4 regions of the Paenibacillus crassostreae genome follow, and region 2 is predicted to be linked to each of the others. Evidence: riboswitches for the same ligand, from Rfam matches in the RefSeq annotation. Region 2 holds a riboswitch; each other region holds the start of a gene.
What was found. A riboswitch is a leader RNA that binds a small molecule or an ion and turns the genes downstream of it on or off. The one in region 2 is predicted to bind thiamine pyrophosphate.
Positions count from the first base shown of each region.

Region 1: it holds a riboswitch for thiamine pyrophosphate, as region 2 does, so the genes downstream of both, thiC (phosphomethylpyrimidine synthase ThiC) here and LPB68_RS09805 (ABC transporter substrate-binding protein) in region 2, are expected to answer to the same signal.
Region 3: it holds a riboswitch for thiamine pyrophosphate, as region 2 does, so the genes downstream of both, LPB68_RS17500 (ABC transporter ATP-binding protein) here and LPB68_RS09805 (ABC transporter substrate-binding protein) in region 2, are expected to answer to the same signal.
Region 4: it holds a riboswitch for thiamine pyrophosphate, as region 2 does, so the genes downstream of both, LPB68_RS19265 (thiamine phosphate synthase) here and LPB68_RS09805 (ABC transporter substrate-binding protein) in region 2, are expected to answer to the same signal.

Region 1 is NZ_CP017770.1:2,462,906-2,465,109, reverse strand. It holds gene LPB68_RS11460 (YwhD family protein) at 1-421, shown strand, start outside; TPP riboswitch at 475-584, shown strand; gene thiC (phosphomethylpyrimidine synthase ThiC) at 776-2,204, shown strand, end outside.
Region 2 is NZ_CP017770.1:2,088,641-2,090,844, reverse strand. It holds gene LPB68_RS09805 (ABC transporter substrate-binding protein) at 1-846, opposite strand, end outside; TPP riboswitch at 957-1,067, opposite strand; gene LPB68_RS09800 (pyridoxamine 5'-phosphate oxidase family protein) at 1,216-1,632, shown strand; gene LPB68_RS09795 (glycoside hydrolase family 65 protein) at 1,714-2,204, opposite strand, start outside.
Region 3 is NZ_CP017770.1:3,799,928-3,802,131, forward strand. It holds gene LPB68_RS17495 (ABC transporter permease) at 1-146, opposite strand, end outside; gene LPB68_RS17500 (ABC transporter ATP-binding protein) at 127-972, opposite strand; TPP riboswitch at 996-1,099, opposite strand; gene LPB68_RS17505 (DUF6953 family protein) at 1,179-1,415, opposite strand; gene qoxD (cytochrome aa3 quinol oxidase subunit IV) at 1,530-1,820, opposite strand; gene qoxC (cytochrome aa3 quinol oxidase subunit III) at 1,822-2,204, opposite strand, start outside.
Region 4 is NZ_CP017770.1:4,167,303-4,169,506, forward strand. It holds gene LPB68_RS19250 (AAC(3) family N-acetyltransferase) at 1-61, shown strand, start outside; gene LPB68_RS19255 (immunity 53 family protein) at 83-370, shown strand; gene LPB68_RS19260 (HXXEE domain-containing protein) at 406-939, shown strand; TPP riboswitch at 1,051-1,155, shown strand; gene LPB68_RS19265 (thiamine phosphate synthase) at 1,297-1,902, shown strand; gene thiO (glycine oxidase ThiO) at 1,979-2,204, shown strand, end outside.

The sequences.
Region 1 (2,204 bases), 370 kb from region 2:
CTCGATTGACCTAAACAGTGTATCACCTGTCATCATTGACCAAGGTGAAGCTAAGGTGGATGTCGGTGCGATTCATGCGAAGAGTAAAGTGGAGAAAGGGATTAAATTCTCTATGAACCGTGAGGATGTTCCTAATGGTCGTCAAGTATGGGTAGTCTGGGTGGCGGTAGATCGTACACCAGAAGGTCAACTCTATGGTGGAGCGACAGCTTGCGAGATGTGGATCGATACAGAAGCGCGTAGAGGATATAAAATTCTGGCAGATCACGTTAATAAGCTGGATGCAGCCTTAAAGCGTAAGATTATATTGGATGAATTGAATGTAGGGGAGAAGAGAGCGCTCAAGAACCTGCTGATTACCCGTAATGAAGAGTGGTGGGAAGCTTCTTCTGAGGAATTGAAAAAAGCGTTAGAAGTTTAATCCAAATAATTTACTTGATTTTCACGACTATGTTGATATACAATATTTAACAATTAAATAGTAACGGGAGCTTGGTGTGCCAGGCTGAGAGGATAGAATATAACTATCGACCGTCAAACCTGATCTGGGTAATGCCAGCGGAGGAATTGGAGTTCTATTTGTGTACTTAAAGACTGCCTCTTTCTTAGATGCAGTCTTTTTTAAATATAAGAAAGTATAAGTTTTACGCTATACTTTATGTCTTATATTTCTCGCTTAAACACTTACCGTCCTTATAAGGACGCCGAAGGCGTTTATGCTTGGCACATAGAATTTGCTCCGCTTGATCAAATCACCTTACTAGGAGGATATGAAATGTCAAGCGAAATGAAGAAGAGTGAAATCAACCTGTCGGCTTTTCCGGGAAGTAAAAAAGTTTATGTAAAGGGTTCGCGTACAGACATTCAAGTACCAATGCGTGAGATAACGCTCAGTACGACTCGGGGATTATCTGGAGAAGAGCAGAATGCACCTGTACGTGTCTATGATACCAGCGGTGCTTATACTGACTCGGAGATTCATACTGACATACGCTTAGGGTTGCAACCGAATCGTTTAGCTTGGATTGAGGGACGGGGAGACGTAGAGGCATATGAAGGCAGAACGGTACAACCTGAAGATAATGGACAAACACGAGGCGAATCTTTAGCGGAAGTGTTTCCAGCTCTACAGCGACAACCCTTAAGAGCAAGAAGGGCTAGAAATGTGACTCAAATGCATTACGCGCGTAAGGGTCTGATCACAACAGAAATGGAGTACGTCGCTATCCGGGAGAACGTTACACCGGAATTTGTCAGAGATGAGGTTGCTCGGGGGAGGGCGATCATCCCAGCTAACATCAATCACCCCGAAAGCGAGCCCATGATCATTGGGCGTAACTTCCTAGTGAAGATTAACGCAAACATAGGGAATTCAGCTGTGACTTCTTCCATAGAGGAAGAAGTCGAAAAGATGAGGTGGGCTACCCGTTGGGGTGCAGATAATATTATGGATCTGTCCACAGGCAAGAATATTCATACAACTCGAGAATGGATTATTCGCAATTCTCCGGTTCCTATTGGTACGGTACCCATATATCAAGCTTTAGAAAAGGTAAATGGCAAAGCCGAGGATTTGACGTGGGAAGTGTATAGAGATACCTTAATCGAGCAAGCAGAACAGGGTGTGGATTATTTCACAATCCATGCAGGCGTGTTACTTCGATATATTCCATTGACCGCTAATCGGATGACAGGGATTGTATCCCGAGGTGGGTCAATAATGGCTGCATGGTGTCTTGCTCACCATCAAGAGAACTTTCTCTATACGCATTTTGAGGATATCTGTGAAATTATGAAAATGTACGATGTCTCTTTTTCATTAGGAGATGGTCTGCGTCCAGGATCTATCGCAGATGCAAATGATGAGGCACAATTCGCGGAACTGGCAACACTGGGTGAATTGACGAGTATCGCTTGGAAGCATGATGTTCAGGTGATGGTAGAAGGTCCTGGTCATGTACCCATGCATTTAATAAAAGAAAATATGGATAAGCAGCTTGAAATCTGTAAAGAGGCCCCTTTTTATACATTGGGACCCCTAACGACAGATATTGCACCAGGTTATGATCATATCACCTCTGCCATTGGAGCGGCGATGATTGGTTGGTTTGGAACTGCTATGCTCTGTTATGTCACACCGAAGGAACATCTTGGATTACCCAATAAGAATGATGTAAGAGAAGGCGTCGTCGCTTATAAAATTG
Region 2 (2,204 bases):
GGCAATAAGAATATTGGCAGCTTCTTCTGGATTATTTATAGCTAGTTGATAGCCTTTAGCTGTTGCCTTAAGGAAGGATTTTATGAGTTCAGGATCCTCCTGGATCTGCTTCTCGTTCGTGACAATAACAGGTGTATAATAATCTAGCTCATCAGAATAATCTTTAACATATAGCATATCGAGTGGTTCATTGCGAAGTTCGGCTTCAATACCTGTCCATGCATAGAAGATCCATGCGAAATCGATATCACGTTTAACCGCTGTGAAGAAATCAGCATTACCCATATTGATCATACTAACCTCTGAGACATTCGCATCTTCAGCCTCCATGATGGAACCCATCACGGCTTCTTCTACAGGTGAGCCCCATCCACCATAGTTTTTACCTTCAAAATCCTTAGGTGATTTAATATTGCGGTCTACAGGTGCTGCGAAACCGGAAGTATTATGTTGGATAATTGCTGCGATAGAGACCAGCGGGACATCTTGTGTTCTTGCTTGTGTCACGCTCTCTTGATACCCGATTCCGAAGGGAACAGTCCCTGAGGCAACCATCGTATCAGCGCCACCTTCACCCGGTTGAATGATCTCTACGTTCAATCCTTCCTCTTCATAATATCCCTGATCCTTCGCTACATAAAGTCCAGTGTGATTCGTATTAGGCGTCCAGTCCAACACAATTTTAACATCTTTTAACGGCTTGGACTCTGTTGACGTTCCTTCTGTTGTAGATTTGGACTGATTACTAGGCTTTGAAGCCTGGTCATTCTGGTTACTCCCGCAACCAACTACTACAATTAATAGCAAGCTGATTAGAAGTGAAGTTATTCCTTTCCGGTTTCTCATTCTTCTTTCTCTCTCCTTTGGTGGACCATGAGCTAAATAAGTCCTATTTGTATTCGACAAAAAAAGCGTCCCGTAATCGGGACGCATGTAGGCGCAATATAGATATGGCTGTATCATATCGGTTACGTTCCTACGCTGGCATTATCCAGATCAGGTATAAGGGTCAGTGTCTAGAGGGACACAATCTCAGCCAGCCAATTCCAGCACCCCTGGTACATATAAAGTTAAGCGTTTCTATATGAATTATAATCCACTACGGTGATAGTGTCCAGTAGGCACTTGTTCAAGGGACGGTTTATAAGTAAGATGGTGGGCATAATAAATGATATGAAATTGATTCCTAGTAAAAGAAAGGTGAATAATAGACCTATGGAAAAAACAATGATTGAGCAAGAAATAACAAAGATTTTAGACCGAAATAAGATTTGTTCATTGGCTACGATTGAAGGAAATAAACCGAAACAGAGATATATGGTACTGTTTAATGAAGGTTTGAGCCTACATTTGGCGACCGATCTGAGAACACATAAAGTAGAAGAACTGAAGAATAATCCTAATATATCCTTGCTTCTCGGGTATGAAATCGGTGGAACAAAAGATAGTTTGGAGATCGAAGGTACCTGTTCAATCAGTACGAATGATAGTTTAAAGGAAAAAGTCTGGAATGATGATTTGAAAGAGTGGTTCGACGGACCAAAGGATCCCAATTATGGCATTCTTGACGTTCACATTACACGTATTCTTTATCAAGAAAAGGGTGGTAAGCAAAGGGAATGGATCGCATGAAGTATTATACATAGTAAGTCGAACGAGAAAGACCCCCACATCCCGCGATCGCGGAGTATGGGGGTCTTCTAATATAGGCTATTAAATACTGATTTGGATGTGGCTCAATCCATTAACCGTATAATCATTTCCATAAACATTGACATTTGCTGGTGCTTCCGTCTCGTTCAAAACGGTCACATCGTGTTCGCTAACTGTAACTTTTAGGCGAGAACTACGGAACATCACTTTGAATGAGAAGGATTTCCAATGACCAGGATTGAATGGATTTAAATGTAGAACGCCATTCTGAACACGTAGTCCCCCAAAACCATGAACAACAGACATCCAAGTACCAGCCATACTTGTTGTATGACAGCCATCTTCCGTATCGTTATTATAGTTGTCTAGATCTAGGCGAGAAGTACGTAGATACATTTCATATGCTTTCTCTTTATAACCTAATTCGCAGGCAAGAATGGAATGTACACAAGGTGATAAGGAAGACTCATGAACTGTAAGTGGCTCATAAAAGTCAAAATTACGTTTGACTTCATCAAGATTGAATTGATCTCTTAATGTGAATATCCCTT
Region 3 (2,204 bases), 1.7 Mb from region 2:
AGTGCAATGGATGTGGGGGCAGGAATAATGAAGGAATGTACCCAATCAAGACGAACTACTGATTCCCAAGTAATGATGAGCAGTAGTACAAGTAGTAGAAACCATCCATAATCGTGTACCCAGCGTTTAGAAAGTGGTCTTCTCATGTAATTGTCGCTCCAAATCCCGTCTCAATTGTATAAATTGAGGGTTATAGTTCATTTCATAATGTCTAGGTCTAGGCAAATCGACAATGATCTCTTCTACACCCTGAGTACTATCTTTGGCCATAATATAGATTCGATCACTTAATAGAATGGCTTCTTCTAGATCATGCGTGATGAAGAGAACTGTTTTTTTCAGATCCTCCCATATCTCCAATAGCCAGCGATGCATCTCTCTCTTTGTCATGGCGTCAAGTGAGCCAAAGGGTTCATCCAATAACAACAGGTCTTGCCCTGTTAGAAGTGTTCTTAGAAGAGCAACACGTTGTCGCATGCCACCAGATAATTCATTGGGATAGGATTGTTCATGATTATCAAGTCCAAACTGTTTTAAAGCTACTTGGATTTTTGTAATAAAGTCCTTTTTATCACCACGGTTAGGTTGCTGATTAAGTTCCCAAGGTAGTAGGCAATTGTCTAGAACGGTTCTCCAGGGTAACAGTAGATCCTTTTGAGGCATGTAGGCTGCTTTTCCTAACCGATATTGTACCTTTTCACCATGTATTCGTATGTCTCCGCTAAGAGGCGCCAGGAGTCCGGCAATAAGCTTGAGGAGAGTACTCTTACCCGAACCGCTAATTCCAATTAGTGATACGAACTCCCCTGCACGTACATCCATAGATAATCCTTGAATCAAAGGTGTACTACATGTTTGAGTAAAAGAGAAATTTAAATCATGTAATGAGAAAATCGCTATCAACTCCTCACTTTCTGTAAACAAATAAGACCCAACCATTCCGTAAGGGAATAATTGGGCCGAAAATTCCATTCAAGCAATAACTGCGTGAGCGAAAGGATTCCGTTCCACTTCCCTCCGCTGGTATAATCCAGATCAGGTTCCAAGGGTCCGGAACTTCAAGTTCCATCTCAGTCGTTAGACTCCCCTAGTGAAATACAAAGGTCTTATTAAATTTATAATGCATCTAATATAACATAACTTACAAAAATATGTATAATATTTTTTTATTCGAAGGGTTAAGTCCAATACCAGTAGAAGCTGTCTCGATCCCAAGCAGCTCTTCCACCATGTAATTTCTTAAAAGCCTTTTTAACATCCTTTGCAATGGATGAATTACCATGTTCATTAACGTATATATACTGTTCACCGAAATGTTCTGAAATATGAGTAACTGCTTCGGTTTGTAGTAATTTGCCAGAGGACTTTACTTCGTTATACATCCACTCGGCAATTTGATCTGCTGACCATTCCATGTTGATCACTCCTTGTACATTGATATTACCTCAGTAGATAAGCGAGTACAATAAAAAATGCAGCTTAGCCTAAAAAGTAGGTTAGCTGCATTTTTTATTATTGTAACATTCTTATTAACTATACCAGCCCCAGATGAAGATGAATAAGGAACCGAAAATGGTGACTAGACCCACGAATAATGCATAGGCAATATTAATGTAAAGTTCCTTCTTGGTACTAGCTAATTCATTAATATGCATAAATACAAATAGCTGTAGTGAGGCCTGAATAATGGCCGTTACCGTTAGAATTCCAATTTTAGAAGCAATGGGAATGTCGAGCAGGACGGTTAAGGCAACAGCAGAAAGGACGAGGGATGAAAGATAGCCGATTACATGGCGAATTGGAAATAACTGTCTTATCATGTCACATCAGTCCTTTCAAGTAAACGAAGCTAAAGATAAAGATCCAAACGACGTCTAGGAAATGCCAGTAAAGAGAGAATATAAAGGACTTGTTAGTAGTAGCTAACGTTAAGCCCTGTCTCTTGACTTGAATTAATATTGCTATTCCCCACAACAGACCAAATCCTACGTGAGCACCATGCGTTCCTAATAACACGAATAATGCGGATACGAATGCGCTAGTCGATAAAGTGGCACCTTCATGTACATAGGTAAAGAATTCTGAAATTTCTATACCTAGGAAACCTAGACCCATGATTAATGTCAGAATCATAAAGACCATCATCGGTTTCTTCAAACCAAGTCGCATACTGTGTATCGCAAGACCTATGGTAAAGCTACTTG
Region 4 (2,204 bases), 2.1 Mb from region 2:
TGATTTATTCTCAGATAATGAACCTTTAAGTCAACATATGAAACAGCTATTTGATAACTAACAAGGAAGAAGGATGAGGTAGATGAGTGATTTGAAGTGGTTAGAAGATTGGTACGAGAGTCATTGTGATGATGCATGGGAGCATATTCATGTAATAAAGATCGAATCGATCGATACCCCTGGGTGGAGAGTAACGGTACCAATACTTGAGACTGAATTAGCGGGGAAGGAATTAAATGAGATCATTATAGATCGGGATGATCATGATTGGGTAAGATGCTGGATCAAAGATGGACAGTTTGAAGGTGCGGGCGGATTAAGAAATTTAGAAGAAATGATCCACCTTTTTAAAGAATGGGCAGAAGGTTAACGCAAGGAAGTCAAAGGATCAGGAGATGATTTGCAATGGGTTTAACTGACTCTTTCCTGTCGATAGAATCCTTGATGTGGTTATTTCTAGCGGTATTTATGATCCATGATCTAGAAGAAATCATATTTGTTGAATCCTGGATGAAGAAGAACTTCCCTAGAATTAATAGGTTCATACCAATGATTGCGAGGAAATTAGTCAAGAACATGTCAGAAGTGAAATCATCTCAGTTTGCGGTTGCTGTCTTCGTGGAGTTCATCGTTTTTATACCCATAACTTATTGGGCAGTTGAGCAGAATCACTATGTTCTATTCGTTGGGTGTAATGCCCTGATGTTGGTCCATGTATTTACTCATGTAGCACAATCCTTGGTTGTGAAATCGTACACTCCGGGAGTAGTGACAGCGCTAATCATGATCTTACCTTATTCGGGATATTTGTTTTATAGAATGATCAACGAAGATCTAGTTACCCTACAAGAGGTGTTGCGATATGCACCGACAGGACTATTTGTACTTCCGCTAGTGCTACTAGGACATAAGGTAGGTAAGTTCGTGATCCGAGAATGATCTGCTACTGCAAACAGCAACGTCCTGTATATACAGTAAGTAATAAAGTTTTGTTAGATTGGGAATGTCATTGTTCCCATTTATGTGTTAATATGGATTCAATTGAATACGATTGATCACTAGGGGTGCTATTTAGCTGAGACGGATGTGTTTGATTCCAAACCCTTTGAACCTGATCTGGATTATACCAGCGTAGGGAAGTGAGCTTGAAAGATTTAGTTATGATAGCTTTGTGTACATTTATTTGTCTGCATTCTATGAACTATTGATATTAGGCCGCCTTCTATGCTGAAGGTGGCTTTTTGTTTTTTCTGATAATTCAGTAATGTGTCTGAAGAAAAAATGGAAGGGAGTGTAATGAGGGTGCGAGAATTGCATGTGATTTCGAATGGTCAGTCTGAGTTAGAACACTTTGCAAGGGTAGCGGCACTTATTCATCCCTATGTGACAGCCTTTCACTTGCGGGAGAAAACGAGTCAGGCACTGGAGTTATGGAAGGGAGTGATGGCTTTAAGAACGAGTGGAGTACCTCTTAGTAAAGTGATTATTAACGACCGAGTTGATGTAGCATGCGCGTCTGGCGTAGGGGGTGTTCAGTTAAACTACCAAAGCTTGGAGGTGTGGGCAGTCAGAAATGCTTTCGCCAATATGCGTATAGGACGTTCAGTTCATGATGTTCAAGAAGCAGAACAGATGAGTTATCAAGGGGCTGATTATCTAATATATGGACATATATTCCCAACAGATTCTAAGCCAGGACAGCTAGCCAGAGGAACGAAGGCATTAGAAGAAGTTGTAAAAAGAGTGCGTGTTCCAGTCATCGCGATTGGTGGGATTAAACCTGAAAATGTGCAGCAGATTATGGTAACTGGAGCAGCAGGGATTGCAGTCCTATCTGGAATTACAGCTGCAGACAACCCATTACAGTCAGCGAAGAATTACCGCGATGCTTTAGACATTTAATCAAATGCTTCCGATGCTAGTTTTTCGAGGTTACTCAAGATGTACATGCACAAAAACTTTTAGGAGGGTATTCGTCATGGTGAGAAAAGCGGATGTCATTATAGTGGGTGGGGGAGTGATAGGAAGTTCGATCGCTTATTATATGTCAGCAAGAGGGATGAAAGTTATTCTATTGGAACGAGATCGTCTAGGAAGCCAAGCATCGAATGCGGCAGCAGGAATGCTTGCAGTGCAAGCGGAAATTACTGAGGCTGGGCCTATGTATGATATGGCGCGTGCCAGCCGGGCATTATTTCCACAGC